DNA from 3 places in the Arthrobacter sp. MMS24-T111 genome. Region 1 is predicted to be linked to each of the others. Evidence: riboswitches for the same ligand, from Rfam matches in the RefSeq annotation. Region 1 holds a riboswitch; each other region holds the start of a gene.
What was found. Region 1 has a riboswitch for cyclic di-AMP ahead of ACX5I6_RS00780 (M23 family metallopeptidase). Riboswitches for the same ligand answer to the same signal wherever they lie in the genome.
Positions count from the first base shown of each region.

Region 2: linked by a shared signal. The riboswitch ahead of ACX5I6_RS01455 (aggregation-promoting factor C-terminal-like domain-containing protein) and the one ahead of ACX5I6_RS00780 (M23 family metallopeptidase) in region 1 are both predicted to bind cyclic di-AMP.
Region 3: linked by a shared signal. The riboswitch ahead of ACX5I6_RS14205 (C40 family peptidase) and the one ahead of ACX5I6_RS00780 (M23 family metallopeptidase) in region 1 are both predicted to bind cyclic di-AMP.

Region 1 covers NZ_JBTZRO010000001.1:165,688-175,794, reverse strand. The annotation lists gene ACX5I6_RS00810 (helicase-associated domain-containing protein) at 1-962, opposite strand, end outside; gene ACX5I6_RS00805 (hypothetical protein) at 973-1,206, opposite strand; gene ACX5I6_RS00800 (cold-shock protein) at 1,430-1,813, shown strand; gene ACX5I6_RS00795 (DUF3027 domain-containing protein) at 1,820-2,344, shown strand; gene serC (phosphoserine transaminase) at 2,418-3,548, opposite strand; gene ACX5I6_RS00785 (metal-dependent transcriptional regulator) at 3,819-4,520, shown strand; cyclic di-AMP (ydaO/yuaA leader) riboswitch at 4,639-4,869, shown strand; gene ACX5I6_RS00780 (M23 family metallopeptidase) at 4,882-5,703, shown strand; cyclic di-AMP (ydaO/yuaA leader) riboswitch at 5,832-6,013, shown strand; gene ACX5I6_RS00775 (C40 family peptidase) at 6,084-6,761, shown strand; gene ACX5I6_RS00770 (NlpC/P60 family protein) at 6,924-7,691, shown strand; gene ACX5I6_RS00765 (HNH endonuclease) at 7,959-8,459, shown strand; gene ACX5I6_RS00760 (NTP transferase domain-containing protein) at 8,502-9,023, shown strand; gene ACX5I6_RS00755 (DUF6457 domain-containing protein) at 9,208-9,504, shown strand; gene ACX5I6_RS00750 (molybdopterin molybdotransferase MoeA) at 9,501-10,107, shown strand, end outside.
Region 2 covers NZ_JBTZRO010000001.1:323,237-333,343, forward strand. The annotation lists partial or broken gene ACX5I6_RS01440 (bifunctional glycosyltransferase family 2/GtrA family protein) at 1-801, shown strand, start outside; gene ACX5I6_RS01445 (ArnT family glycosyltransferase) at 798-2,921, shown strand; gene ACX5I6_RS01450 (glycosyltransferase family 39 protein) at 2,928-4,961, shown strand; cyclic di-AMP (ydaO/yuaA leader) riboswitch at 5,108-5,268, shown strand; gene ACX5I6_RS01455 (aggregation-promoting factor C-terminal-like domain-containing protein) at 5,274-5,981, shown strand; gene ACX5I6_RS01460 (glyoxalase superfamily protein) at 6,049-6,450, opposite strand; gene upp (uracil phosphoribosyltransferase) at 6,495-7,130, opposite strand; gene ACX5I6_RS01470 (phosphatase PAP2 family protein) at 7,143-7,946, opposite strand; gene ACX5I6_RS01475 (nucleoside deaminase) at 8,002-8,508, shown strand; gene ACX5I6_RS01480 (glycosyltransferase family 4 protein) at 8,609-9,691, opposite strand; gene ACX5I6_RS01485 (6-pyruvoyl trahydropterin synthase family protein) at 9,694-10,089, opposite strand; gene ACX5I6_RS01490 (zinc-dependent alcohol dehydrogenase) at 10,098-10,107, opposite strand, start outside.
Region 3 covers NZ_JBTZRO010000001.1:3,019,535-3,029,641, reverse strand. The annotation lists gene ACX5I6_RS14255 (thioesterase family protein) at 77-880, opposite strand; gene ACX5I6_RS14250 (endonuclease/exonuclease/phosphatase family protein) at 1,038-1,715, shown strand; gene ACX5I6_RS14245 (NUDIX domain-containing protein) at 1,737-2,252, opposite strand; gene ACX5I6_RS14240 (DUF1918 domain-containing protein) at 2,285-2,476, opposite strand; gene ACX5I6_RS14235 (metallophosphoesterase family protein) at 2,552-3,055, shown strand; gene ACX5I6_RS14230 (glucose 1-dehydrogenase) at 3,199-4,092, shown strand; gene ACX5I6_RS14225 (DUF1810 domain-containing protein) at 4,126-4,572, opposite strand; gene ACX5I6_RS14220 (DNA alkylation repair protein) at 4,597-5,124, opposite strand; gene ACX5I6_RS14215 (TraR/DksA family transcriptional regulator) at 5,121-5,480, opposite strand; gene ACX5I6_RS14210 (coiled-coil domain-containing protein) at 5,502-6,815, opposite strand; cyclic di-AMP (ydaO/yuaA leader) riboswitch at 7,072-7,241, shown strand; gene ACX5I6_RS14205 (C40 family peptidase) at 7,245-8,081, shown strand; gene ACX5I6_RS14200 (protein adenylyltransferase SelO) at 8,159-9,625, opposite strand; gene ACX5I6_RS14195 (mycothiol transferase) at 9,676-10,107, opposite strand, start outside.

The sequences.
Region 1 (10,107 bases):
ACGGCATGCAGCAGTTCGGAGACAAGCCGCAGGGTCTCCGAAATCGCGCTCAGGGCCGCGTTCCTTCGCAGTGCTGCGGTGGTGCGGCCGAGTTCGGGGACAGGGGGCGCAAGGGTGAAGTCGTCGATGATGGCACCGCCGCGGAGAGCCAGCCCCACGCTGTGCGGCAATTCGACGTGCGCGGCGTCGAGCGGGACCAGCAGGCCGCGGGCAAGGAGCCAGTCCACCGGGCCGACATCGGCCGGTTCCGTCAGGACCGAGGCCTTCCGTTGCGCCTGGGGGACGGCACCCATGGCCCAGTTCCGGAACCTGGCGAGGAGCGCCGTCGTCCGCTCCGGGGCTGCGGCGAGGATGTCCCGCAGCGCCTCCGGAGATGATGTCCAGTGCTGGAGGGCCAGTGCCGCTTCCATGGGTGTCGTGGCATCCTGGACGGCGAAGCCGCTGCGGTGCAACTCCGCAACCAGCGGTACTGCCCGTTGGGCGAACGCCGGCTGGAGGCGCACCAGTTCCGTGTAGCTGCGGCCCAGTCCGGCGGGGTAGATTCCCACCACGTCCTTGAGGGCGCCCGCCGGGAGGTAGAAGGCATGTCCGGATGTTGCGGGCGGGGCGCCGTGCGGTGGTGGGGCCGGGTGCACCAGGGCAAGTTCCTGCAGGGTGTCAAGGATCTGCTGGACGGTGGCCAGGGACGAACCCCGGATCAGTTTTTGCAGGCTTTCCGCGGACGCGCTGTGGCCGGTGTCGGTGTTGGTGCACAGATGCAGGGTTTCGAGCACCTGCATCTGGGGCCGGTTGAGCCGTTCAAGGGCGCGCTGGACGCTGACGCGCGAGCTCGCCCGCGCCGCGAGTGCCGCGAAGTCCGGCACGGCGGGGGAGATCAGGTCCGGCCGCGCGGCGAACAGTGCCCGCAACGAGTCGTCGCTGCGTGCCTCCAGGTCCTTGCCGAGCGCACGAATGAGGGACATCAGTCCAACGTTACCGCGGCTCCCGCCTTCCCGCCCGCCGCCGGGCGGCCACGCCATCGAGGACCAGCAGGAGCATCAGGATGAAGGCCACCGGGAGGCCGTACAGCGCCGAGTACGTGACCCAGGTGGGAGCGACGGACCCTGCGAAGGCAAGCGCCATGACCGTTCCCACCGCTACCAGGGAAAGGAGGGCAATAACAGCTGCGAGCACCATCAGGGGCCGGCGGAAACGCAAGGGTGTCATGGGGGTAACGCTACAGCGGCGTCCGACGTGCCGCTAAAGCCCGGGGCTGGCGCCCGGGGCGGAACAGTACGGCCGGAAGCATGATTAGGGCATGCGGCAGGATAACCTTGAAGCATACAGACCAACACGGTTTGCAGGGGCCATACCTTGAACCCGCACAACAATGCGGACGCGGTGGCACCTGGCCGTGTCTCATGACAGCAGAACGAAGAAGGTTGATTACGTGCCTACCGGCAAGGTCAAGTGGTATGACAAGGACAAGGGCTTTGGGTTCCTCGCGGGCGAGGACGGCCAGGAGGTCTTCCTGCCCAAGTCGTCGCTGCCCGAGGGTGTAACGGAGCTCAAAGCCGGCACCCGCGTGGAGTTCGGCGTCGCGGACGGCCGCAAGGGCGCCCAGGCACTGGGCCTGCGGGTGCTGGACAAGACTCCGTCCATTGCCAAAGCAAAACGTCCCAGCGCCAAGGACCTCGCGCCGCTGGTGCAGGACCTGGTTTCCGTCCTGGACAACCTCTCCGGGACGCTGTCCAAGGGCAAGTACCCGGACGGCAACAAGGGCAAGGCAATCGCGGCCGCCCTGCGCAAGGTTGCCGACGAGCTGGACGTCTAGGCGCCGATGAACCCCCAAGCTGAACAACCGGGCATGGCTCCACAGGAGCAGGCTGCCAAGGCTGCGCCAAAGCGCAAGGCCGGGGTTCCGGTATGGCGGACGGGCAAGCCTGACGCGTTCCTGGCGGCCGCTGTCGATGTTGCACGGGCCGCGGTTGAGGGCATCACGCCCCCCGCCACCATCGGGCCGCACCTTGGTGCCAAGAGCGAGGGCGACCGGCTGGTCACGCACTTGTTCGAGTCCCGCTTGGCCGGCTACGGCGGCTGGCAGTGGTACGCGGTGCTGACCCGCAACTCCCGTTCCAAGGTGGTAACTGTCGATGAGCTGGGCCTGCTGCCGTCTGAAGATTCGATCCTCGCCCCGGAATGGGTGCCGTGGGCCGAACGCGTGCGCCCCGAGGACGAGCAGCAGCAGGAACCCGAACAAGCCCGCCGGGACGAGGCGCCCGCAGCGGAGCAGGGGTCCGGGGATGAAGAAGCTGCCGACGACAGGGCGGAGCCTGCCGCCGGCGACGCGGAACCTGAAGACTAGGCGCGGAGTTCCCGCCACACACGAAAGGCGCCGCCCGGGAATTCCCGGGCGGCGCCTTTCGTGTGTGCCTGGACTACTTGCGGAGCTCGCCCACCACATAGTCGATGCTGGACAGCAGTGCCGACACGTCGCTGGGCTCGATGGCCACGAAGGTGGCGATGCGCAGCTGGTTGCGGCCCAGCTTCCGGTAGGGCTCGGTGTCCACGATGCCGTTGGCGCGCAGGACCTTCGCCACCGTTGCGGCGTCCACCGACTCGTCAAAGTCGATGGTGGCGATGACGTTGGAGCGCTCCTCCGGGTTGGCCACGAACGGGGTGGCGAACTCCGAGGCGTCAGCCCAGCTGTAAATGCGGCCGGCGGAATCCGCGGTGCGGGCAGAGGCGAAGTCCAGGCCGCCGTTGGCGTTCAGCCACTGGACCTGGGCGTCAAGGGTTACCAGGGTGGACAGCGACGGGGTGTTGTACGTCTGGTTCAGCCGTGAATTGTCGATGGCGGTCTGGAGGTCCAGGAAGTCCGGGATCCAGCGGCCGCTTGCCTTGATGGCGGCAGCGCGCTCCAGGGCGGCCGGGGAGAACAGGCCGAGCCAGAGGCCGCCGTCGGAAGCGAAATTCTTTTGCGGGGCGAAGTAGTAGACGTCGCTTTCGGCGACGTCGACGTCCAGGCCGCCGGCAGCGGAGGTAGCGTCCACCAGGACCAAGGCATCCTTGTCGGCGCCCGGCACCCGCTTGACCGGGGCGGCGACGCCCGTGGAGGTCTCATTCTGCGGCCACGCATAGACGTCCACGCCGGCCTCCGCCTGTGCTGCAGGTCGGGTGCCCGGCTCGGACTTGATGATCGAGGACGCTTCCAGGAACGGCGCTTTGTTGGTGGCGGAAGCAAACTTGGAGCCAAACTCCCCGAAGGACAGGTGCTGTGCCTTCCTGGACACGAGGCCGAAGCTGGCGATGTCCCAGAACGCGGTGGAGCCGCCCACGCCGAGCACCACCTCGTAGCCCTCGGGGGCTCGGAAGAACTGGCTGAGTCCTTCGCGGACGGAGCCCACCAGGTTCTTGACGGGGGCCTGCCGGTGGGATGTGCCGAGGATAGTCTTCGACGCGGCGGACAGGGCATCGATCTGTTCCGGCCGGACCTTCGAGGGGCCGGCCCCGAACCGCCCGTCCTGGGGCAGGAGGTTGGCGGGAATCGTGATGCTGGTGTCGCTCACAGGTGCTCCATTCGGCGGGGACGAAAGCTGTGGTTCGGGTGGTGGTGGCCGGGAGCCGGCCATGGCTGCAGTGCAAACCTCCCCCAATTCTGCCTGAAGCGCGCAGGGTGGCGGGAGCGGGCGGCGCCAATGTCCAGCCAATGAGACGCAGCAGGCCGTGGCCCCTATTCGGACTAAATCAAAATAGGCTAAACTCTTCCCGGACTACGTCGCGGGAAGAGGCGATACGGTGGGACAACGTAAGGTACTGCGCTCGAGGAGCTGAGCTGGATGACGGATCTGATCGACACTACGGAGATGTACCTCAGGACCATCCTGGAGCTTGAGGAAGAGAACATCGTTGCCCTCCGGGCCCGTATCGCCGAACGCCTGCGCCACTCGGGACCCACCGTTTCCCAGACCATCGGCCGGATGGAGCGTGATGGCCTGGTTGTCGTCTCCGGTGACCGGCACCTGGAACTGACCGACACCGGCCGCAAGCGTGCCACTGAGGTCATGCGGAAGCACCGGCTGGCCGAGCGCCTGCTGGCGGACGTGATTGGACTGGACTGGGCTTATGTCCATGACGAAGCCTGCCGCTGGGAACACGTCATGAGCGAACGGGTGGAGCGCCGCATCTACGAGATGCTGGACCACCCTACGGAGTCGCCCTACGGAAATCCCATCCCCGGCCTTGCCGCGCTGGGCGGCCAGCCCGGGCCCGGGTTCGGCGATGGCGCCATGAGCCTGGTGGAGGCAATGAAGGCCTACGGACCTGAATCTGCCGTGACCATCAGCCGGCTGGCGGAACCGATCCAGGTGGAGCCCGAACTGCTGACCCAGCTCGACGAGGGCGGTATCCGGCCCGGTGCGTCTGTCTCCCTTGAACGCGTCGGTGACTACATTTCGGTACGGGTGGCAGGAATCGAGGGCGCGCTGGAGCTGCCTCCCGAGGTGGCGGCGCACGTTTTCGTCGCCGTGAACCAGGCCTGACGCCGCCTTCCCATACCCCACCCAAGGGATTCCACGCAAAGATAACGGAATTGTTACCTAGGGTCTTAAGCCCTTATAGTGGAACGCAGCGTTGATACTTAAGCGTTACCTGATCCGGAGCCGAGCTCTGCCAGCGGGCCAGGTGTACGAGTCGTTACTGGCAGAGGCGGGGGAACCACAACCGGCAGCGGGGGACTGCCTTGGGGTGAAGTCCGTCAGCAGCAAGCCTCTCCAGTGAAGGATTCTTCCGGGAATACCCCTGTGTGGAAGTTTGCCCATGACGGACCGGGTCTTTGATCTCTCTGACCCGAATCCGACAGCTAACTCCGCAGGCTATTCCAGAGAGGAACCCTTCTTGACCATGCAGACCTCCCGGGGCCGCCGTCGCGCGGCGGGCCCCCCTGAGGCACCCCGGGTTGTCGAAGTAGCCGCTGCGGAGCGCCCCCGCGACCCGCAGCGGGATGCACGCCGGCGCCGGGGTCCCTTCCGGCAAATCACCGACTTTGCCGCGGCCAGCGGCATCGGCCAAAAGGCCGGCATCGCCCTCGCCGCCACCGGCCTGGTGCTCACGGTGACCATGCCCGCCACCAGCCCCGTCATGGCGACGGATGCGGCTGGCATTGCACCCCAGGCCGCCTCCGCAGTCAGCCCCCAGCCCCAGATTTCCGCGGATGTAGGCGCCCAGATCGACTTCAGCCGCTCAGCCGTCGTGACGCAGGCGGACCCCGACGGGAAGCTGAAGCAACTGCTGAGCGCCCAGTCGGCCGGATCGGTGACGCGTGCGGCATCCGCCGGGACCCTGGCCGCGCCGCTGGCCTCCCTCGTGACCGCGTCGCCCTTCGGCTACCGGGTCAGCCCGATTACCGGCGGCACCGGAGATTTCCACCGTGGACAGGACTTCGTGGCACAGTGCGGGACGTCCGTCCTGGCGGCCGCAACAGGAACCGTGACCTTCGCCGGCTGGCACCAGTTCGGCGGTGGAAACCGGGTGGTGATCGACCACGGCAACGGCCTGGAGACCACGTACAACCACCTCTCGTCCTTCAACGTCAAGGTGGGCCAAACGGTCTCCCGCGGCGAAGTCGTGGCGCTGAGCGGGACCACCGGCGCGTCCACTGGCTGCCACCTGCACTTCGAAGTCCAGGTCAACGGCGAAGTGGTCGATCCGATGGGCTGGCTGTAACCGTATGATTGCGCACTCTCAGATTCCGGTGACCCGCCGTGACCTGAATGTGACATTGAAGCAAAACTGCTGTACCGTCTAACTCGCGTCAACTTTTCCGAAGTTGACGCTCTTGAGTGGATTGCCTAACTCTGCCACCGCTCAAGGTCCGTTCGCATTTCATCGTCTGGCAGGGGCGGGGGAACCAATTTTGGCCTTCTGCATTCCGGAAGGCCTTGGGGTTAAGTCATGAGCTTCCCAGGAAGCGAAGTGGCCGGGTGACTCCCATCCGAATCCGACAGCTCACCTCGCAGGCATTGGGAGAGGCTACCTTCGTGTCTTCACGCCATAATTCTGCGCGCCACCGTGCGCAAACGGTTCGCGCCAACCCCTTGGACGCCATGTCCAAGGCCGTGAGTGCCAATGCCGGGACCGTGGGCCGCCAGGCTGCCGTTGTGGCAGCGGCTTCGGGCCTCATCCTGAGCATGGGCCTGCCGGCCAACGCCGCGGACACCACCGCCGGCATCTCGGCCTCCACGGAGTCCGGTTCTGCGCAGACCGCCCTTGCTGTCACCGCGGCCCCCACGGCCACCGTTTCCTTCGAGCGTCCGGCGGTCAAGACCACCGCCGCCCCGAAGGTGGAAGCCGTGCGCACCCAGTCCACCGCGTCCGCGGACCGCACCGCCACCGCTGCCGGCCAGGAGGCGTCCAAGGCCGGACAGGCAGTGGAGGCCGTTTCGTCCGCAGCCACCTCGGGCATCGCCGCGATCGCCTACACCGGCATCGGCCACCCCTACGTATGGGGCGGCACCACCCCCAACGGCTGGGACTGCTCCGGATTCGTCCAGTGGGTCTACGCGCAGGCTGGCATCAGCATTCCCCGCACGAACGCGTGGAGCATCATGACCCCCACCTCCACCCCGCAGCCGGGTGACCTCGTGGTCCAGAACGGCGGCGCACATGTCGGCATCTACGTCGGCAACGGCATGATGATCAGCGCGCTCAACCCGTCGCAGGGAACCATGCTCCACTCGCCGGCAGCCACCGGTACTTCCACGTACTACCACCTGAACAAGTAGTTCTTCGGCTCCACGCTCCAAGGGCTATTTCTTTGCCCAAAGCTTTTTCGCTAGAAACCAACATCCCCGTTCGGGACGCGCCGGCGTACCCCCAAGATGCCGGCGCATCCAACCCCCTCGGACAGGCCACCGCGGTCCAGAGGAAAACGAAAGAGAGAACTGATGACGACTCGTGCTACCGCACGGCACCGCGCCGAGGTCACCAAAACCAACTCGATCGCAATCATTGCCAAGGCTGTCAGCGACAACGCCGGCGGCATGGGCCGCCAGGCTGCAGTAATCGCTGCAGCTTCCGGCCTGGTCCTGACCAGCGGCATCGCAGCCAACGCTGCCGACACCAACGTCAAGCGCGACTCCGCTCCGGCCTCCGCCATGGAAGTTGAATCCGCCGTCGACGCTCCGATCTCGGCGGCTTCCACCATTGCCATCAGCTTCGAGAAGCCCGCCGTCACCACCACTCCGGCTCCGGCTCCCGAGCCCGCGGTTGCGGTGCAGGAAGCCGCTCCGGCTCCCGTTGCCCAGGCCGTTGCCGCTCCCAAGGTCACCGCCAAGGTTGCAACTGCCGATGCCACGGCTGCCCCCGCCGCCCAGGTTTCCGCCAGCGGCAAGGGTGCTGCCATCCTCTCCGCTGCCTACGCCCAGCTCGGCGTGCACCAGGACTGCACCATGCTGGTGACCAACGCACTGGCTGCTGTCGGCATCCACTTCCACGACTGGCCCGCCGGTTACCTGTCACTGGGTGACAGGGTGCCTGCTTCCCAGGCCCAGCCCGGCGACCTGATCTACTACGCCGACGGTGGTGGAGGAATGGCCCACATTGCCGTCTACGCCGGAAACGGGATGGCCGTCCACGGTGGCTTCAACGGCAATGACACCGTTGTGTTCAGCGCCAACGTTGGCTCCGGACCGGTCTTCATCCACGTCCGGTAACCATTACAGCCCGCCGCACGCGGCGGCGCCTGAGATTTGCCCGGAAGGACCCCTGCCATTGAGGCGGGGGTCTTTTCCGTTTAAGTCGCGCCATTCTGCGTGCACCCAGGCTTCCGCCACCGGGAGGGGGAGCCGGCCACGGCGAGTACCGATTACCTGATATTGCATTTCTCTGTTTACTCTTGTGATGTCGATCCATAGCCCGGACATGCCGAGGGCAGCCGGCCCTCGTGCCCCTGACGGGTGCGGCCGTGAAGAGGTACGTGCATGCGCACTCTCGTTCTGAATGCTGGATATGAACCGCTGGCGGTTATCACCTTCCGCCGGGCGCTGGTGCTTGTGCTCACCGGCAAGGCGAGCGTGGTGGCCGAGGGGGATGATCCCGTGGTGGGCCCCACCGACGTCCTGGGCCGCCCGTCCGTGATCCTCCTCAACCGCTACATCCGCCCCCGGTATAACCATTCAACGGCCGTCAGCCGCCGTGGTGTGCTTCGGCGTGACGGGCATAAGTGTGCGTATTGCGGAAAGGCAGCGCACACAATCGACCACGTCCACCCAAAATCGCGGGGCGGGGCCGATTCCTGGGAGAATCTCGTGGCTGCCTGCCTGCGGTGCAACAACGTCAAGGGTGACCATACCCCCGGCGAGATGGGATGGACGCTGCGCTTCGTACCGGAGCCGCCGCATGGAACCATCTGGCAGATCAAGGAGCTGGAAAAGCCAACCCCCGCCTGGGATCCGTTCCTGCTTCCGGAGCGCGCTGCCTGACAAGCGGCTTCCAGGCCGGTTGCTGTTCGCTAGGCTGGGTGGGTGCAAACGGACCCGTTGATCTTTGACGCCCTGATCCTGGCGGGCGGCCGGTCATCACGGCTGGGCGGCGTGCCCAAGCAATCGTTGGTCCTGCGGGGAAAAACCCTCCTGGAATGGACACTTGATGCCGCTGCCGGTGCCCGCCATACGGTGGTCGTGGGTGATGTTTCCGCCGGCAGCCCTCCGTCCGGCGGGGCTGCCGATGATGCCGGGGCCGCCCAGGCCCTGCCGCCAGGGGTCCTGTCATGCCGGGAGGAGCCGAAGTTTGCCGGTCCTGCCGCCGGGATTTCAGCCGGCCTCGCGGCCCTTGCCGAATGTGGGGGAGCGGCGCCCTTCACTTTGGTTCTTGCGTGCGACATGCCGCTGGCAGCCCGGGCGGTGGCGATGCTCCGGGACGCGGTGGAAGCAGCGGGCGATGGGCGTGGCGCCGTGGCCCGCTCGGCCGACGGCAGGGAACAGCCGCTGGCAGCCATTTATAACACTGATGAGTTAAAGATCGTGCGGCGATTTGTCCCGCCGTAACGCCCTGGTCAACGGCTCCGTGAGGTCGCTCCTTGCTAATCTGGACGTGCAGCTTGTCACAGTCCCGGCCGGGTCCACTGCCGACGTGGATACGTGGGGTGATGCTGCCACGCTGGGGATCACCGCCGGGAGCCAGCGTGCAGACTTTGACCAAAACGTGCGGAGCCAACGTGGGAGGCAAGTCGTGAAAAGCCAGGACGAAACGCTGGAGGAATGGTGCAGGGCCCTGCTCCAGGCGTACAAGCTGGAGGACGTCCAGGTGGACGTGAACGCAGTGCTGTCCCTTGCCGGGGTCGCGGCCCACGCCGTTGTCCGGCCGGCTGCTCCACTCACCACGTTCATCGCAGGCTTCGCCGCGGGGCTGGCCGCCGCACCGGGCAGGGAAATGGACACGGCGTCCATGGAAGCGGCTATGTCCGTGGCACGGTCCCTGGCTGCCGACTACGAGAATGAAGCTGCCGCCGGGACCCCCGGCGAATGACGGCAGAACCCCGCGACTGGCCGGAGGTCCCACCCGCCGACGACCCCGAAGCGCCACAGGGGACCGCCGGGCCCGAAACACCTGTACCGGAGACCACGGAACCGGAGACCGAAACCAGCCACGGGCACCACCTGGCGCACACCTGGGAAGAAGCCCGGCAGGCTGCGTTCGATGCTGCCACCCCGATCCCGCCAGGGCCGGTGCCGCTGCGCATGGCCCTCGGCCGCAGGCTCGAGCGGGACATCCTGGCACTCCAGGACATGCCGCACTATGCGTCCTCAGCCATGGACGGCTGGGCGGTCAACGGCAGCGGCCCCTGGATTCCGGTGGACCCCGGAAACCGCCTTGCCCCGCACCAGGCAAGCATCATCGTCACGGGAGGCCTGATCCCGGCTGGAGGCAAAGCGGTCCTGAGGACCGAGAATGCAGTTTTAGCCACGGACGACGAGGGACTCCCGCTGCTGATGACCGGCGGAAAGGCCCGCCCGGGGGAACCACGCGCCGGTGAGCACATCAGGAAAGCGGGCGAAGAAGCCCTGGAAGGGGAGGTCCTGGTCAAAGCCGGCGTGGACCTCAACCCCGCACACCTGGCACTGGCCGCAC
Region 2 (10,107 bases), 160 kb from region 1:
GATCCTTCCGTACACCGTGGACAACTCCTGGTTCTTTGACACCGAGCTCCTGGTCCTGGCGGAGCGGTGCGGCCTGCGCGTCCATGAAGTTCCCGTGGACTGGATCGACGATCCTGATTCAAGCGTTGACGTGCTCCGGACGGCGCTGGCGGACGTCCGGGGCATGGCACGGCTCACCCTCGACCTGCTCTACGGCCGCATCCCGGTTCCGGGCTGCGGGCAGCCCTGGCGCGGGGGCCGCTGCCCGCCTCGTCCCGGGCGGCCGAGCAAACGCGCGGCGGCAGCCTGTTTGGCCAGTTGGTGCGCTTCGCCGCCATCGGTGCCGCGTCGACCCTGGCCTACCTGGCGATCTTCGTATTCTGCCGCGGCTTCATGGATCCCCAACTTGCCAACTTCCTGGCCCTGCTGATCACGGCGGTGGCCAACACGGGAGCCAACCGGCGCTTCACGTTCGGTATCCAGGGCGGCAACCCGGTCCGGCACCACTTTGAGGGGCTGATCGTGTTCGGCATCGGCCTGGTGCTCACCTCGGGTGCGCTGGCACTGGTGCACAAGACGACGACGCCGGACCGGTGGGCGGAAATCCTCACCGTCGTGGCGGCGAACCTCGCCGCCACTGCCGTGCGGTTCCTGCTGTTCCGGCTCTGGGTCTTCCGGGAGCGGGCGCCGCGCACAGCACCCACCGCGCGCCCCGGTCCCGGGACAGGCCCGGGACCGGCAACAACTTCCGCCGGAACCCCCGCGGCATCGTCCGCCGACGACACGACAGCCACCGCCTCCACAGAAACGGCAGCATCATGACCTCCACCATTTCACCGGCAGGCGCCGGATCGACCACCGAGTCAACCGCCGGTCCACAGCACCCGTCAGGTGCCGCAGTGTCCACGGCCGGCCCCGCACACCCCGGACCGCGCTGGGCCCGCTACGCCTTCGGCGGCCAGCCCCGCTGGGTGCGCCCCTCGGCCGCAGGCCTCCTGGTGGCCACGGCAATCCTGTACCTCTGGAACCTGGCCGCCACCGGCTACGGAAACTCCTTCTATGCCGCTGCCATCCAGGCGGGCACCAAGGACTGGACGGCGTTCCTCTTCGGATCGCTCGACGCCGGAAACGCCATCACCGTGGACAAGCCGCCCGCGGCGCTCTGGATCCCGGCCCTCGCGGGCCGCATCTTCGGCTTCTCGTCACTGAGCATGCTGGTGCCCGAGGCGCTCATGGGAGTGGCCGCCGTCGGCTTCCTGTACCTCGCCGTGAAGCGGGTTTCCGGACCGGCGGCAGGCCTCCTGGCAGGCGGCGCCCTGGCACTGACGCCCGTAGCGGCGCTGATGTTCAAATTCAACAACCCGGACGACATGCTCACCCTCTGCCTGGTGCTGGCGGCGTACTTCACCACCCGGGCCATCGAACGGGCCGGATGGAAGTGGCTGGTGGCGGCGGGGGCCGTGATTGGCATGGCGTTCCTCAGCAAGATGCTGCAAGGCTTCCTGGTGGTCCCCGCGCTTGGACTTGCGTACCTGTGGGCTGCCCCCACCCCGGTGGGACGCCGGCTGGTGCACCTGCTCGGCGCGCTGGGCGGGATCATCGTGGTGGCCGGCAGCTACGTCGCCCTTTTCCAGCTGACGCCGGCCTCGGAACGGCCGTACATGGCCGGGTCCACCACCAACAGCTTCCTGGAACTGACCTTCGGCTACAACGGCCTGGCCCGCATCACCGGTTCGGGTGAAGGAATGCCCGGAGGCGGAGCCGGTGGCCCGGGCGGCGGTGCGGCGGGCGGCTTCGGCGGCGGCAATGCCGGGTTCGGCGGAGCGGCCGGCCTGCTGCGGATGTTCGGGACCAGCTTCGGCGGCGAGGTGTCGTGGCTGCTGCCCGCCGCGCTGGTGCTGCTGGTGGCAGGCTTGTGGTTCACCCGCCGCGAAGCGCGCACGTCCCGGAGCCGCGCGGCCCTGATCCTGTGGGGCGGCTGGCTTCTGGTCACGGCGGGCGTCTTCAGCTTCATGAGCGGCATCGTCCACCCCTACTACTCAGTGGCACTGGCCCCGGCCATCGCCGCGCTGGTGGGCATCGGCGCGGCGGAACTCTGGCGCGGCCGCGCGTACTGGCCGGCACGGACAACTCTGGCCGTCGTGGTCCTGGGCACCTCAGTCTGGTCCTCGGTGCTGCTGGGCCGCGACACGTCATGGCTGCCGTGGTTGCGCATCGCCACCATCGTCCTCGGTGTCCTCGCGGCGGCCGCCATCCTCCTCCGCCTTGACGGCAAGGGCGCTGCGGGACGGTTCCGGCGCTCCGGGACGGCCGCCGTCGTCGTTCTCTCTTTGCTTGCCGGGGGCCTTGGAACGGCTGCCTGGACCCTGGCCACCGCCGCGTCCGCCCACTCGGGATCCATCCCGACGTCGGGGCCCGCGGGTTCCTCGGCGGGCGGTTTCGGGAACAGGGCTGCCGGGTTCCGGGACGACGCCGCGCTCCGTGGCGACCGGACCGACGGAACAGATGCGGCAGCCGGTACCGGCGGTTTTGATCCCGCGAACGGAGCCGGCGGCGTCAACGGCGCCCCCGGAGCCGGCGGGGCCGGCGGTCCCGGCGGTCCCGGCGAAGGCACCGCCGATGCAGCCGTAACCGCGCTGCTCACGGGCACCAGCACGAAGTGGTCGGCGATTGTCTCCGGGGCCAGCCAGGCCGCCAGCCTGGAACTGGCCACGAACACCAACGTCATTGCCCTGGGCGGCTGGAACGGCGGTGACCCCTATCCCACGCTCGCCGAGTTCCAGGCCATGGTGGCAAAGGGTGAGATCGGCTACTTCATCGAAGGCGGCATGGGCGCCGGCATGGGCGGCCGGGGCGGCAACTCCGAGGTGGCCGCCTGGGTGCAAGCCAACTTCCAGGCCCAAACCGTGGGTAACTCCACGGTGTACCAACTCACCAAGTAGGACCCCATGGCCAGCTCTTACCCCACCCCAGTGCAGGCTCCCTCCGCTCCCGCTGCCCACCGCCCTGGTGCCGCGGCCCGCGTGCGGCGGGATCCCCCGGCCCGCCGGCACCGGCTGGAACTTGCAGCCGTGCTGGCAGCTACCGCCGTGCTGTACCTGTGGAACCTCGGGGCATCGGGCTGGGCCAACGCTTTCTACTCCGCCGCTGCCCAGGCCGGATCGCAGGACTGGGCGGCCTGGTTCTTCGGCTCCTCGGACGCCGCCAACTCCATCACGGTGGACAAGCCACCGGCGTCCCTGTGGATCATGGGGTTGTCGGTCCGGATTTTCGGCCTGAGCTCCTGGAGCATCCTGGTTCCTGAGGCCCTGATGGGCGTCGGCACCGCCTGGCTGCTGTACCTGGCCGTCCGGCGGGCCGCGGCGCCGGCCACTGGTGACCCGCGGCTCGCCCACCGGGCAGGGCTGCTGGCCGCCATTGCGCTGGCACTGACGCCCGTAGCCACGCTGATGTTCCGGTTCAACAACCCGGACGCCCAGCTGGTGCTGCTCATGACCGCCGCCGCCTATGCGGTGCTCCGCTCCGTGCAGGAGGACAGGTTGCGCTGGCTCCTGCTGGCAGGGGTATTCCTGGGCTTCGGATTCCTTGCCAAGCAGCTGCAGGTCCTGCTGGTGGTTCCCGGTTTTGCCCTCGCCTACCTGGTCGCGGCGCCCGCCAGGCTGGGCCGGCGGCTGCTGCACCTGCTCGCCGCCGGTGCCGCGATGCTTGCCGCGGCCGGCTGGTGGCTGGCGGTCGTGGAGCTCATCCCGGCTGCGGACCGTCCGTTCATTGGTGGTTCGCAGGACAATTCCATCCTGGAACTGACCCTCGGCTACAACGGCTTGGGCCGGCTGACAGGCGACGAGACAGGGAGCGTGGGCGGCGCCAACGGCTGGGGCGTTCCCGGGCTGCTGCGGATGTTCAACAGCGAGTTTGGCGGCCAGATCGCGTGGCTGCTGCCCTCCGCACTGATCCTTGCTGCCGGCCTGCTATGGGTGGGACGCCGGGCGCCGCGGACTGACGCCGTCCGGGCGTCGGTGCTCATCTGGGGTTCCTGGGTCCTGGTGACCGGCCTGGTCTTCAGTTTCATGGCGGGCATCATCCACCCCTACTACGCGGTGGCGTTGGCGCCCGGGATCGCAGCCCTGGCCGGCCTGGGCCCGGTACTTCTCTGGCAGCACCGGCGGCAGGCCGCCGCGGCGGTCTTCCTGGCCGCCGCAGTGGCCGCGGCAGCCCTGATGGCATTCACCCTGCTGGGAACCACATCCGCCTACGGCCCGTGGCTGCGCTGGGTGGTGCTGGCGGCAGGCCTTGCGGCCGCAGCAGGAACAGGGTTGAACAGGTTCATCGGCCTGAGCTCCGTGCAACGGACGACGACGGCGCTCGCCATTGCGGCATCGCTCGCCGGCCCGTTGGCCTTCTCCATGTCGACGGCGGCGACGGCGCACAGCGGGGCCATTGTTAGCGCCGGACCGGCGACGTCGTTCGGCGGCCCGGGCGGGTTCGGCGGAAACCGGACCGGCGGGTTTGGCGCGGGCGGCACGTCCCGGCAGTTCAACGGCCAGGCCGGACAAGGCCAGGGTGCAGGCCAGGGCGGGGCAGCGCAGGGCGGTCAGGGTGCCACCGGTGGCCGCGCCGGCGGGATGGGCGGCCTCCTGGGCGCGCCCACGCCGTCGGCCGGGCTGGTGGCCGCATTGAAGGACGGTGCCTCAAACTACACCTGGGCAGCGGCAGTAGTCGGTTCGAACAATGCCGCAGGTTACCAACTGGCCACGGAACTGCCGGTGATGGCCGTGGGCGGCTTCAACGGCACCGACCCCTCCCCCACGCTGGAACAGTTCCAAGCGCTGGTCTCCCAAGGCCGGATCCACTACTTCATTTCCGGCGGGACCGTGATGTCCAGCAGCGGCTCTGACGCCTCCAACCGGATTGCGCAGTGGGTGGCGTCCACCTTCCCGGCGCAAAACATTGGCGGGACCACCGTCTACGTTTTAGCGGGATAAACCCAACTGCGGAGCCCGGTCTGCAGCAAATCGACGCGCCATGATTCGTGACTTCCGTTACCCAAATGTGACTAATGCGCAATCTTCCTGTACCGTCGATTGGGTGCGGTCCCCGTTCGGGCCGCATATCCCGGGTTGACGCCAAGCTCTGCCGCTTCCCGGATTCCGCTTGAGCAACGGCAGAGGCGGGGGACCCACCGTCCCGGGCAATGATTGCCCTTGGGGTTAAGCCAGCACGTGTTTTTTCCGTGCGGCCGGATGCCCTCATCCGAACCCGACAGCTAACTCCGCAGGTGTGAGAGGCGATCAATCATGTCTAAATCCATGGCAAAACCATGCCTGCAAACCAAGGCAAAACATCGGGCCAAACCCCAGCCCGCCAAAAAGACCACCGTGGGCCGGCGTGTTGCGGTCCTCGCTGCATCATGCGCAGTGCTGGTTGGCGTTGGCGCGGCAGGCCAGGCGACCAACAGCATGACCCAGGCGTCGTCCACCGGGTCAAGCGCTTCCACGTCGGCGGCGGATGCCCAGATGAGCATCGAGAAGAGCGAAATCCGGTCCAACCCGGCCGCTAATCCTGCTCCTTCCGCCATCAGCGTGGCACCGCAGGCCGCGGAGCCGGCCCCCGCGCCCGCTCCCGCCGCCCCGCCGGCTGAAGCACCCGCCCCGGCACCGGCCCCCGCACCTGCGCCTGCTCCCGTCGTCGCGGTTAACGATCCCGCGGGCGCCCAGGCCTACGCCGCCAGCCAGCTGTCCTCCTTCGGCTGGGGACCGGACCAGATGCAGTGCCTGCAGACGCTGTGGACCAAGGAATCCGATTGGACCACCACCGCCACCAACGCCAGCAGCGGCGCGTACGGCATCGTCCAGTCGCTGCCTGCGGAGAAGATGGCCAGCGCAGGGGCCGACTACCTGACCAACTACCGCACGCAGATCAACTGGGGCCTGGACTACATCAAGAAGAGCTACGCCTCGCCCTGCGGTGCGTTGAACTTCCACCTGGCACACAACTGGTACTAGGCACCCCCAGCACCAGGCACAACGCAAACCGCGGGCCGCATCACGTTGATGCGGCCCGCGGTTTGCGTTAACCGGCGCCCTGGACGTCGCCGGGCCCGGCGTTCCGCCATGGGATGTACTGGACAGACCACTTATTGCCGTCCGGATCGGCGAAATACAGGAAATGGCCCCACTGCTGCACATCCACGTCGCTGACGTCCACGCCGTTGCCCTTGAGCTGGCGGTGGGCAGCCTCGATGTCGCTGACCACCAGCTGCAGGTTGGAGCCGGTGCCCGGCGGAGCGTCGGTGAGCCCTTCGCCGATGCAGATGGAGCAGGCGGAGCCGGGCGGCGTCAGCTGCACGAAGCGGATCGACTCCGAGGGTCGTTCGTCGTAGTCGGCGTTGAAGCCAACCTTGTTGACGTAGAAATCCTTGGCACGGTCAACGTCGGATACAGGGACAAAGACAAGTTCAAGTTTCCAGTCCATCCGCACAGGGTAGCGGCGGGAACCGTTTTGAAAAAGGGTGGAACCTACCCGGCGATGCCGTACAGGCGGTCGCCGGCGTCGCCCAGGCCAGGGACGATGTAGGACTTCTCGTTGAGCTTCTCGTCGATGGAGGCCAGCACGATGTGCACATTGGCGTCGCCCAGTTCTTCCTCCAGCTTGGCCAGGCCCTCCGGGGCTGCCAGCAGGCAAATGCAGGTGACGTCGGAGGCGCCGCGCTTGAAGAGGAACTTGATGGCCTCACGCAGGGTCCCGCCGGTGGCCAGCATCGGGTCCAGGACGAAGACCTGGCGGCCGGTGAGGTCCTCGGGAAGGCGTTCGGCATACGTGATGATGTCCAGGGTTTCCTCGTCCCGGGCCATGCCCAGGAAGCCCACCTCAGCGGTGGGAACCAGCTTGGTCATGCCTTCCAGCATGCCCAGGCCGGCGCGCAGGATGGGTACCACCAGCGGGGTGGGTTTGGTGAACGCGGTGCCGACCGTGGTGCTGACGGGCGTCTGGATGGTCACGGGCTCGGTGCGGACCTCCCGCGTGGCCTCATAGGCCAGGAGGGTCACCAGCTCTTCCGTCAGCTGGCGGAAGACCGGCGACGGCGTGTTTTTGTCCCGCAGGACGGTGAGCTTATGGGCGACCAAGGGGTGGTCAACAACGAGAGTGCGCATCCCCTAAAACTATCATCCGGCGCTGCCTTTACCGGGCCCGGAGGAACCGCCGTCGTGCAGTTCCTCCGCCACGACGTCGCGCACAATGGGACGGTCGAACGACGGCGCGGCACCCACGTGTTCCCGCCTGCGGACAATGTGGAACAGCCGGTGGGCCATGATCACCACACCCACCCAGGTGAGCCCCAGCAGCCAGCCGGCCATGACGTCCGTGAGCCAGTGGTGGCCCAGGAAGACCCGGCTCAAACCCATGGCGATGATGAACACCGCGCCCGCTGTGATGGCCAGGACCCGGACGCGCATGGCGTCGAACTGGAGGCAGATCAGATAGACCACCAGGCTGATCACCACGGTGGTGTTGAGGGTATGCCCGCTCGGGAACGACGGGGAATCCTCGTACGGCGGAACGGCGTCAGCGTGATCCGGACGCGTGCGTCCCACCAGCTTCTTGCCGAGGGTGGTGGCGGTAATGGACACGGCTGCGGCGCCGCCGATCAGGACCAGAGGACGCCAGTTGCGGCTGAGGAAGGTCAGCCACGCGGTGAGGATGCTGGCCAGGATGGGCATTCCGATGCCACCCCCGATATTGGTGAACCCGGTGACAAATGCGTCGAGCCCGGGGCTGCGGAGGCTCTCGGACAGGGCAAGCGCCGGCTTGTCCAGGTTGGCCAGCCCGGCGGAGTCCACCACGTTGTCATACACCTCGGCGCCCAGCAGGGCGAGGGAGACGATGACAACACCGCCCACGAGGATGGTGAGGACCAGCGCCGCGTAGGGTTTGAACCAGGTCCCCAAGCGGTCCCGAAGCGTATCCATGGTGCCTCCCGGCATCGGTAAGTAACCTGAGTATCCCCGAAACTATCATTGAGCCATGCCGTTGCCCGAAAAGAAACACGACGCCTGGATGGGCCTTGCCCTCGCGGAGGCGCACCGCGCCCTCGCCACGGAGGACGTGCCCATCGGCGCCGTGGTCATCGGGCCCGACGGCGGGGTGCTGGGTTCCGGCCGGAACCAGCGTGAGGAGCTGGGTGACCCAACAGCCCACGCCGAGGTGGTGGCTATCCGGGAAGCTGCCGCACGGTTGCAGGAACGGGCCAGGCTCGACGGCGGCCGGGGCGACGGCTGGCGGCTCTCAGACTGCACGTTGGTGGTCACCCTGGAACCCTGCGCCATGTGCGCGGGCGCGATCGTCCTGGCCAGGATCCCCCGGGTGGTTTTCGGGGCGTGGGACGAGAAAGCCGGTGCCGCAGGATCCGTGTTCGACATCCTGCGCGAACGGCGGCTCAATCATTGGGTTGAGGTGTACCCGGGCGTCCGCGAGGAAGAGTGCGCCCGGTTGCTGCGCGAGTTCTTCGCGGCACACCGCAGCAGCCTTTAGCGCGTCCCGGCGGGCATCTTTACCTCGGCGGGTTTCCGGCAGTCGGCGGCGGGCATCCTGTCCGCGGCGCATTTCAGTCAGTCTGCGGCTGCGCGTGCCGTCAGTCCCCCGCTGCCACCAGCGCCACCATGGCCTGGGCCGTCCTACTCCAGCCGGGGAGATCCTGCCGGGCCTCCGCCGCGGCTGCGCGCCAGCCCTCGCGGACCCGCGCGTCCTCGAGCCACTGCCGCAGGACCGCAGCCAGCCGGCCGGGACTCTCCTGGCCCCCGACGGTCAGGGGAACCGCTGCCCCCGGAAGTCTTGGCCCGCCGTCGGACGTTTCCAGTCCGGCGAGGGTGAGCGCCTCCACCGCGCCCGTGCCTGCCCTGACCAGCGCGGGGATGCCGTGGGCCAGGCTCTCGGTGACGGCCATCCCGAAGGCTTCCGTCCGTGACACCAGCAACGTCAGGTCGGTCCGGGCCCACTGTGCCTCCAACGGTTCGCCGGTGAGCTCGCCGGTCAGCCGCACCCGCTCCTGCAGACCGTTCCCGGCAACCGCAGCCTGGACTGCCTGCGCATACACCGGATCGGCTTGGTCCGACCCCACGAGCGACGCAGTCCAGTCAAGATCCCGGACCCGGCCCAGGGCCTGGACCGTGAGCAGCTGGTCCTTGTTGGGCAGGAGCGCCGCGACGACGGCAAGGTGGGGCGGCGTGGAACCGGACGCGAGGGGTGCCGGCTCCACGCCGGGGAGGACAACCCGCGCTTGCGGGAGCCCTCGTTTGCGGAGCTCGTTTGCCGCAGATGTGCTGGTGCAGATGACGCCGGTTGCGGCGCGCAAGGCCCTGGCTTCGCGGACAAGGGCCCGGCTGCCTGCATCTTCCGGCACGGGCATATGCACCAGGACCCATGTTTGTCGGCCGGCTTTCGCAGCGAATTCCAGTTCGTCCGGAGCTTCCACGGCCACCAGCCCATCCACGATCGCCACAGGCTGCCCGGGATGTGTTTCCGGGTCCCACGCCCCGAGGAGGGCGCCCAGCCGGCGTCGTTCGTGTGCGCCCGCATCCGGCCAGGTGCCCTCCACGGCAATGACCTCAACCCCGGCACCCAACGCCTGGAGGCCGGCAACCAGCCGCGCGTTGTAGACGTTGCCGCCCGAGCTGTGGCGGATATTGCCCGGGACGAACAGCCGGAGGGGGCGCACGGTCAGTCGGACAGGTCCAAGGCGCAGGTGGCCCAGGCGTCCGGATTTTCCCGGAGGGTGACGTCGATTCCCGCCAGTTCGGGGCCGTCTGCGGTGTCCTTGACACTGGCCGCCACCTTCCGGGCGATGTACTCGGCCAGGGCCTCCGTGGTGGTGAGCTTGCCCTCGAAATCCGGGTGCTCGTCCAGGTTTCGGTAGTTCAGGCCGCCCAGCACGTCCTCGATGATGGTCCCGGCGGCTCCAATGTCCAGCACGATCGCGTCCGGGTTCAGGGCACGACGCCGGAAGCTCACCTCAGCGACGAATGTTGCGCCGTGCAGTGCTTGTGCGGGCCCGAAGGCCTCGCGGGGAAGGCTGTGGGCGATCATGAAGTGGCGGCGGACGGTCAAGCTGAACATTGGCTACCTTACGTTTCG
Region 3 (10,107 bases), 2.9 Mb from region 1:
CTCAGCGATACATTCCGGCACCATAGCCGCGCTGCCGGTTTGCCAGTTTGCCAGGGCAGGGAGCGCTCAAGCGACGTCAGGTCCGGCGCAGGGTGAGGATTTGCTCGGCCCGGCCGAAAGGGCCCTGCCGGTCGTGCAGCACCGTGGACGTGAGGCCAATGCCGTCGGCACCAAAGGACACGGCGTTGTCCAGCCCCAGCCACTCCCCTTGCGGCCGTCGGTACATGTGGATCTGCAGGTCCAGGTTGGGGAAGGCATAGCTGTCCTTGCCCGGCGGGACCCTGGCGGCGATTCCGTTGGCCGTGTCCACCATTCCCATCAGCCGCGCCAGGTCGCCGCTGTCGGCCCGGTCGGTCAGCGGGTGTGCGGTGCGGAGCCACACTTTCCCGGCGCCGGGGCGGTGCCCCTCCGCCACCCGCATTTCCAGGGAACGGATGTAGCCTCCCGGCCAGACGGACGAGCCGTCATACGGCTTGCATTCGTCCGGGCCCGGAATGGCCGGGTCTTCGACCTCCGCTATGGGGCTGGTATCGCTGGTCAGCATGCGCCAGGCCGTGGCACGGATGGCGGTCCGGCCGCCGGCCACCAGTTCGGCCTGCACCAGTTCAATGGTCCTGCCGGGCCGCAGGGTGGTGGTGTCGATCCGGAAGTCGCCACCGGGGATCAGTCCCAGGATCTCGTAGCTGATCCGGGCCATCCGCATGTCGTCGCGCGGCTGGTGCCGTTCCAGAAGGTCAGCCATCAGGCCCGAGGCCGGCGCCATATGCTGCTCGTGGGCGTTCCAGGCACCCTGGGCATGGATGGTTGAACGGAATTGGCCCCCGCCCAGTTCCTGGTAGTAGAAGTTGCCCTCGGCGAGTTCAGGCAGGTCTGCAGTCAAAGCTGGCCCCTTAAGCAAAATTCAGTGAATTGCCACTAACCCTATCGCCAGTCAGTGCGCCGCAACGCGGAAGGCAACGAAATGTTGGCGGGTCCGACAGCCAAGCGGACTACACTCAGGAACTGGTCCTGTCAGCAACCCTCAAAAGAGGTGTTTCATGCGCGTCATCAGCTACAACCTCCGCAAGCATGCCGCAAGCGGCGAACTTCTCGCCCTGGCACGGAATCACGACGTCGATGCGCTGTGCCTCCAGGAGGTGGATTCCAGCGACCTCCCGGAGACCCTGGGCCCCCTCCACCTGGCGGATGCCACCAAGGGCAACAGGCTGGGCTTGGCCATCTACTACCGGACCAGCAGGTTCACGGCCTTGGACACGCAGTCCTTCGCATTGAAGAAATCCATGCACGACAGGGTTTTGGCACCGGCCCATGAGCGGCTGATCGGCACGCGGGTCATGGACAACGAGACCGAACACGAACTGGTGATCGGCTCGTTCCATGCGGCGCCCCTGACGGCGTCGAACTCTTTGCGGCGGAAGCAGATCCACGCGGCCCACGCGGAACTGCTGAGCATGGGCAGGGGCCTGATGACGCTGATGGTGGGCGACTTCAATTATCCGTTCTTCACCAAGAACCTGGACATGCATATGAAGAACTCCGGATATGCCCTCTCGTTGAGCAACCGGCGCACCTACACCCGGTACAAGGTGTTCAAGGGCCATTTCGACTTCGCCACCTCCCTGGGCCTGGATATCGCCAGCGTGGAAACCCTTCCGCGCGGCAATTCGGACCACCTGCCCATCCTGGTGACAGCCGAGTACGGCGAGGGCTACTAGGCCCGGCGGCAGCGCCGCCGTTTACCAGGATTCTCCGGCGTCCAGTTGTGCCCGCAGGTCCGGCCAGGCCGCCGCGAAACCGGGGTGGAGGTCCATGCCGTGGACTTCAGCCACCGGAACCCACAGCAGGGCAATGCTCTCCGGATCGCTGATGACCGGCTCAAAGGATTCCCGCACACGGACCACCACGGTGGTGTAGGACCAGTAGCCATGGTCCAGCACGGAGGTGAAGAGAACGTCGACCTTGCCGGGCGGAACTGACGCTTCTTCGTAGGCCTCCCGGAGGGCGCCGTCTACCGGCTCTTCGCCCTGGTGCAGTGCCCCGCCGGGCAGGCCCCAGGTTCCGCCGTTGTGGCTCCATACCGCGCGGTGCTGCAGCAGGACTCCCCTGGCGGGATCCCAGGCCAGGACCCCGGCCGCTCCGAACCTGCCCCAGAACCGGCCGCGGTCGCCCTCTACCCAGGCGTCGCCCGGATCGCGGGGGCCGGTCCGCGGCGGCGGAGTGGAGGACAGACTGGAGGGCGGGTAATGGTCCATTGCCCCAGTTTGACAGGTGAAGCAGCGGGACGTCAGGTGCCCTGCCCGTGGTCGACGGCGAAATCCCCGCCAGGGTACATGACTGTTTCGTGGCCGTCGTCGAACCGGACCAGGTACGGCGGGCCGCCGCCCGGGCCGCGGACCTCCAGGATCACCCCGTGCCGGTCCGCGGATCCCACATTCCTGCCACGCACGACGATACGGTCGCCTTGGGCTGCCTCCATGGCAATCACCTCCACGGCCCAAGGGTACGACCCGCAGGCGCACCGGAACAGGGCCGCATGGCAGGATTTCCCGGTATGCCACTGAACCTCGTCCTGCTCGCCGACACCCATGTGCCAAAACGCGCCAAAGACCTGCCGGAACAGGTATGGGCCGCCGTCGACAATGCCGACGTGGTTTTCCACGCCGGCGACTGGGTGGAGGCAGCCCTGCTGGACGAATTCGAACGCCGGAGCAAGCGGCTGCTGGCCGTCCACGGCAACAACGACGGCCCCGAACTGCGCCGGCGCCTGCCGGAAACGGCAACCGCCACCCTGGATGGAGTCCGCTTTGCCATGGTCCATGAGACCGGACCGGCGACAGGACGCGAGCTCCGGTGCGAAGCGCTGTACCCGGACGCCGATGTGCTGGTGTTCGGCCACAGCCACATCCCCTGGGACACAGTGTCACCAAGGGGGCTTCGGCTGCTGAACCCCGGCTCGCCCACGGACCGCCGGCGCCAACCGGCCTGCACCTACATGCAGGCGGTACTCAACGATGGCGCCCTTGCCGGGGTCAGGCTGGTGGAGGTCCCGCGGTAAGCCGCTTGGCACACCGGCCGGAATTGCCTAGGCTGGAACAGTAAGCAAGCTTAGTTTTTGTTGGTTGCCATTCCGCAATGACCGGCTGCTTCATGTCCGGGGCTCCGTAAGCGCCCGCGTCCCGCCCGAACAGGAGGACCACCATGACTGACCAGTACACCTTCCGCAATCCCGTGACCGCCTACGAACAGATCTCCCCGCCCAAGCAGCACCAGCCCGAACCGGGCCTTGACGCAGGGCTGGAGCCCAAAGCCGACCTGGGTGAGGAAACCTACCGCGGCACCGGCCGGCTGGAAGGCCGCCGGGCCATCGTGACCGGCGCGGACTCCGGAATCGGCGCCGCGACGGCCATCGCCTTTGCCAGGGAAGGCGCCGACGTCGTCCTTTCCTACCTGCCGCAGGAAGAGGAAGACGCCGCCCGCATCGCCGGGATCATTGAGGCCGCAGGCCGAAAGGCGGTCAAGGTGCCGGGCGACCTCAAGGACTCCGCGGCGTGCCGCGAACTGGTGGACACTGCGGTGGCGGTCCTGGGCGGGGTTGATCTCCTGGTCAACAACGCCGGAAAGCAGGTTGCCCAGGAGGACCTCCAGGACATCACCGACGAGCAGTTCGACCACACGCTCAAGACCAACGTCTACGCCATGTTCTGGGTCACGAAGGCCGCCGTGCCGCACATGCCGGCCGGCTCCACCATCATCAACACCACCTCCATCCAGGCGTACAATCCGTCCCCGACCCTGGTGGACTACGCCACCACCAAGGCCAGCATCAACAACTTCACCAAGGGCCTGGCGCAGCAGCTTGCGCCCAAGGGAATCCGGGTGAACGCCGTGGCGCCCGGACCCATCTGGACTCCGCTGCAGGTCAGCAGCGGCCAGCCCAAGGAGGCATTGCCGGAGTTCGGCCAGTCCACTCCCCTGGGCCGCGCCGGCCAGCCCGCTGAACTGGCCCCCGCCTACGTCTTCCTGGCCTCACCCGAGTCCAGCTATGTGGTGGGCGAGACACTGAACGTCAACGGCGGCAGCCCCACCCCGTAGCCTGCGGGCAGCCCAACACGGCCGGGCTCCCTGTTATTCGGTGGCGTCCTGGCCGGCCAGGAGCTCATCCGTGGCTGGATCCGGCTCGCCATCGAAAAATTGCGCCAGGACCGTCTTGAACACTGTTTCTCCGGGCGCGGCCCGGAGAAACAGTGTCATGGACGAACGGAGCTTCTGCGCATCGATTCCGCCAAGGATGTCCGACGCTGAACGGCCGGCATGCGTGGTGAGAGCCAGGGCGCACTCCAGAAGGCGCGGGCCCAGGACGGGGTGGTCCAGGTAGGCCCGGGCCTCCGCCAGGGACGAGATGGCGTAGGTGCGTGATGTGGCGCTCCGCCCCAGCCCGGCAACCTGGGGGAAAATGAACCACATCCAATGGCCGGTCTTATTGCCGAGCTGCAGTTCGCCGAGCGCGCTTCCGTAGGTGTCCCCGCCGTCTTGGGCGGCGACGAATCGCTCCAGGTCAAACGCTTCACTCATGGGGTCTCCTCTGCGGGTTGCGGGTCACTGCGCCAACTCTTTTTCCAGGAGGCCTGCTGCCGTTTGGAGCTGGGGTTCCGGGTCTTCGCGCCATCGCGCCAGGACAGCCGCGGCCCGCTGTCGGTCGCGGTGGTCCAAGCCGGCCAGCAAGGGCACCAGGACGTCGGAGACCAAGGGCGCGGCCAGGTCCACCGCCTGGGCCGAGCGAAGAAAGCCCTCCAACCGGGTCAGGTCCGAATGCCGCAGCAACTGCACCTTTGTTTGCAGCAGGACGATGGCGGCCAGGCGGCGTTCGAAGACCGGCCGCGAGCCGGGTTTCGGCTGGCCCCACAGGGCGGAGGCCAGCATGACCGTGGTGTCGTGGCCCATGTCCTTGAACTTCCGAAGGGCGTCCCGGACGGTGCCGCGGACTGCGCCGATCGAAGACCCGTAAGAGGCCAGGGCTCCGCCCAGCCGGCAGCCCACTTCGTCGGCCCGGTACCAGGCTCCCTCGTTCTGGAGGGTCCGGTCGATGAATTCAGCAGCAGCGGCGACGTCGGACACCCCGGTCACCGCGCCCGTCCCGCAGAGGCATGAAGGATGCAGAAGGGGGTCCAGGGCCGCGCCTCGAGCCTGCCGTCCGCGATGGGCTCGCCGCAGACCGCGCAGGTTCCATAGGTGCCGTTGGCCAGCCGGGCGAGGGCTGCCTCCACCTGGTCCAAGCCGGCTGAACTCTGCTTCAACAATGCCGATGCCTGCGACAGTTCGAAGGCGATCGTGGCGCCCTCGGGATCGTGTTCGTCGTCGACGTTGGAGTCCTGCCGGGCCGAGTTGGCCGCGTCGATATCGGCCCGCAGCGCCGGCAACAGTGCCAGCCGCCGGGCCCGTTCCTCTTCGAGCAGCACCCTGAACCGTTCGAAATCTGGCATGCCGAAAGCCTAGCGCGTCAGTCAGTACCAGTTCAGGGCGACAGAATGGCTCCAGGCGCCGCACGGGGACCCGTAGCGGTCGCGGATGTAGCCAAGCCCCCATTCGATCTGCGTCCGGTAGCTGGTCAGCCAGTCGCTTCCGGCGCTGGCGTACTTTCCCGGCGGCAGGGCCTGGGCTATGCCATAGGCCCCGGATGAGGCATTCGTGGCAGTGGTCAGCCATCCGGATTCCTTGGTCCACAGCTGGGACAGGCACTGGAACTGGTCCGGGCCCCAGCCGAAGGCGCTTAGGCGTCCGGAGGCATAGGCCTTGGCGCCGGCCGGATCATTGACGGCACCGCCGGGGATGGAGGGAACGACGACGGGCGGCGGGCTGGTCACGGCAGGCGGCGGCGGATTGCCGGGAACCGGGTCCTCCGGCGGGGCCGGTATTGCCGCGTTGCCGGCCGGAGCTGCGGGCGCGGGGTTGGGCTGCCGGGCTGCGGCTGCGGCGGCCTGCGCCGCGGCTTCGGCCTGCCGGCGGGCCTGCTCCGCCGCGGCGGCGCGCTTGGCCTCCTGGGCCGCTTCATAGGCAGCCAGCGCCACCTGGCCCTGCCGGTACTCTCCCTCGAGTGCCGCCGTCGTCCCCTTCAGCGAGGCCAGCTGGGCCGTCAGCTCCGTGCTGTGCTGCTGTTCGTCACTGACCTGCCGGGCGAGCGCGTCCTGGGCGGAGCGGGCCGCGTCCAGTTTGGCCTTTGCTTCCCCGGACAGGCGTTCCCGCTCAGTGCGGGCCACTTTTTCCTGGTCTGCCAGTGACGCGGCAACCTGTCCGGCGGCGGCAGCTTTCTCCACCAGGGCCGCAGTCTTGTCGCCCACCAACTGGACGAGGTTGAGCCCCTGGACGCTGTTGTTTTGGAGGGCATCCAGGGCCACGAAGAACCCGGTATTGGTTCCGCCCGTCTTGTACGACTGGACGGCAAGTGCTCCGATTTCCTTGCGGTGCCGGGCCAGTTCGTCATTGGCGCGGGCGGCCTGGGCGGACAATGAATCCAGCTTCACCGATGCCGCCTGCAGCTCGGCGTCGGCTGCGGCGTAGTCGGCCGCTGCCCGGACCGCAGTGTCACCGGCGGCTTCAGCCTGGGTCTGGAGTCCGTTCAGCAGCCCATTGATGGTGGTGATCTCTGCCGCTTTCGCCGCCTCGGAAGACTGTGCCTGCTGCACGTCAGCCCAGGACGGATATCCACCGGGAGGTGCAGGCTCGTCCGCAGAGGCAGGCAGCACCGTGGCCGCTGCCACTGCGATGGCGAGCAGTCCCCCCAACAGCGGGGACTTGGGCATGGTCACGAACAGGGGCATAGTCCCGAAGCATACCGGCGGCACGCCGGGGCGGAAAGGCGCCCGTGCCCGGTTTGTTACCCTTTCGCGCCGGCGGCGGACCGGCCGGAGTCCAGCATGGGTGGACAGGACACATCCAATCGCTGGTTGAATACGAGAGAGGAAGCTCGTATGTTACCGAAACGTGACAATTGTGGGGTTGGCGGGTTATGGTCTTCGGGTGTCCCTCCCCAAACGGGACACTCCCATCAGTTTGCCGAGCCCTGCCGCTGATACCGGGATTCAACCGCTTTCATGCTGGCAGGGACGGGGGAACCAAGTTTCCACGACCTTTGAGGTCTTGGGGTTAAGTCGGACAGCTCCTCCGCCCACCGCGGAGATGTGTTCGGCCGGGTATCTCCAACCCGAACCCGACAGCTCACCCCGCAGGCATGGGAGAGGCGATCAATCGTGTCAAAGAATCTCAGCACTGCCCGCCACCGCGCGACCCCGGCCCACTCCATTGCGCTCGAGGGACTTGCCGTGACGGCCAAATCACAGGCCCGTTCGTTGGGCCGTCCGGCGCTCGCCGTTGCCGCCGCGTCCGGCATTGCCTTCGGCGTCGGCGCCCCGGCCCACGCGGGCGTGACGGGCGCGGACACCACTGAACAGGCCAGCGTCCAGGCCGCCGCGTCTCCTGCAGCTGCTCCGGCAGCCGCGGCAGCAACCGTCCACACCGTCGTTTCCGGGGATACCCTCGGCGCAATTTCGGCCGCGTACGGAGTCAGCCTCAATGACGTCCTGGCTGCCAACGGCCTCGGATTGTGGTCCATCATCTACCCCGGTGACCAGATCCAGATCCCCGGCGCGGGCTACGTGGCAGCACCTGCCCCGGCGCCGGCGGCGGCCCCCGTCCAGGCGGCAGCCGCCACCGCACCGGCGAACACCGGCATGAACATGTCCTACGCATCCGCGACGCCGGTGGCCTCCACCACCGGGACCGGGACCGGCGCTGCCATCCTGGCCTCGGCCTACAGCCAGATCGGCGTGAGCCAGGACTGCACCGCCATGGTTGAAAAGGCCCTTCGCTCCGTCGGCAAGAGTGTTGGCGACCTGGCTCCCACGCAGTTCTTCCAGTACGGCAGCGTGGTCGGGAGCCCGGCACCCGGCGACCTCATCATCACGTCGGGCCACGTGGGCGTTTACGCCGGCAACGGCCAGGTTGTGAGCGGCGGCGTCAACGGCTACACCACGCAGGTTCACTCCATCAGCTGGCTCAGCGGCTACTCAGTGGTCCGCGTGGCCTAGTCTTCGCCAGCAAAGCCTGCTCCCAACAGGAGGGTGGCAGCCGGGTCTCCGGTTGCCACCCTCCTGTTGTTATTAGATCAGGTCCCGCAAAAGGTCGTGTAGGTCCCGAAGTCCGCCGGGGGACCTTCCATGTAGCGTTCCAGCCCGGGGCGCTCGGTGAAAGGATCGGTGACGGCCTGAAGCAGGCGGTGCAGCAGAGCCACGTCGCCTTCCGTGCCGGCGGCGAGGGCTTCCTCCACCAGGTGGTTCCGCGGAATGTAGGCCGGGTTGACGCTGTCCATCAGCCCTGCGTCGGGTTGCAGCGCCAACCACCGGTCCGACCAGGCGTCGAAGCCGGCCAAATCCATCACCATCCCGCGCACCGGTCGCAGATCGCCGCAGGCCGCCCTGCCGAGGTTACGGAAGAACAAGGTGTAGTCCACCGGGCCGTCCTTGAGGATGGCCACAACCTCGTCAATAACACTGGACGCGGCGTCGTCGCTGACGTTTCCAGCGGCAAGGCCCAGTTTGGTTTTCATGCCGCCGGTCCACGCCGTGCTGTACTGTCCACGGAATCCACCGAGCACTTCCACCGCTGCGGCAACGGCATTGTCCTCGTCTCCGTCAATGAGCGGGAGCATCGACTCGGCAAGGCGGGCGAGGTTCCATTCGGCAAGGATGGGCTGGTTGGCGTAGGCGTAGCGGCCGCTGACGTCGATGGAACTGAAGACGGCGGCGGGATTGAAGGCATCCAGGAACGCACACGGGCCGTAGTCGATGGTTTCCCCTGAGATGGTCATGTTGTCCGTATTCATGACCCCGTGTACGAATCCAGCCAGCATCCACCGGGCCACAAGTCCGGCCTGGGCGGCAACGACGGACGCGAACAGTGCCAGGTAGGGGTTGGGGGCCACGGCAGCGTCCGGGTACAGCCTGCTGATGGCGTGGTCCGCCAGCCGTTTGAGCAGGTCCATGTTTTCCGTGGCCCGGGCGTACTGGAAACTCCCAACCCTCAGGTGGCTGTGGGCCACCCGTGCCAGGACGGCGCCGGGCAGCATGCCCTCGCGGCGGACCTGCCGCCCCGTCGCCACGACGGCGAGAGAGCGGGTGGTGGGAATACCCAGGGCGTGCATGGCCTCACTGACTACGTACTCACGCAGCATGGGCCCGACGACGGCCCGGCCGTCCCCGGCGCGGGCGAAGGGGGTGCGCCCCGAGCCTTTGAGGTGGATGTCCAGCAGGTGGCCGGCGCGGTCCGTGACTTCCCCCAGCAGGAGCGCGCGCCCGTCGCCGAGCAATGGCGAGTAGCCGCCGAACTGGTGTCCAGCGTAAGCCTGTGCCACCGGAGTGGCGCCTGCGGGAAGGTGGTTGCCCACGAGGAGGCGCACCCCTTCGGGACTGCGGAGGTACTGCGGGTCAAGGCCCAGGCCTGCGGCAAGCTTTTCATTCAGGACCAGGAGTTCGGGGTCCGGCGCTTCCTCGGCCTGCCAGGGAACAGCAAGTTCCGCCAGTTCACGGGCGAAACGGCCGTCGAAGGTGACCGTGGATTCAGCTGCTGCCGTCATGGATTAACCCTAGCGCCATAGTGCCGCCTGGCCCCTCCTTCACCACAGGGTCACGCACTGCCGGCGCCGGCTCCCGCATCATGCAGCCCCTTGGCATAGGCGGCCTGGCCGGCATGCTGGAGGCAGTCCCCCAGGATGCTGACAAGCCGCACGCCAAGGGTCACCGGCGGATCCCAGCGCCTGTCCACCACGCGGTCCAGGTCCGGGCCTTCCAGGCCTTCGAGGACCTTCGTGGTTTGCCGGTGGACCGCTTCACAGTACTCAAGCAGGAGTTCACCGGATGCCCTGACAGTATCCACCTGGCTGCTGGAGTGGCCGTAGCCCGTGTCGCCTTCCGCCAAGGGGAGGCCAAAACGCGACGCGAAGCCTTCGGATGTCCAGACCTGTTCCAACGCCGAGGCGGAGGCGACCTGCGCATCCTCCACCCTGCCCAGGTGCCACACCAGCCAGGCAATGGAGTTGCCGCGGCCGGAGGGACGGTG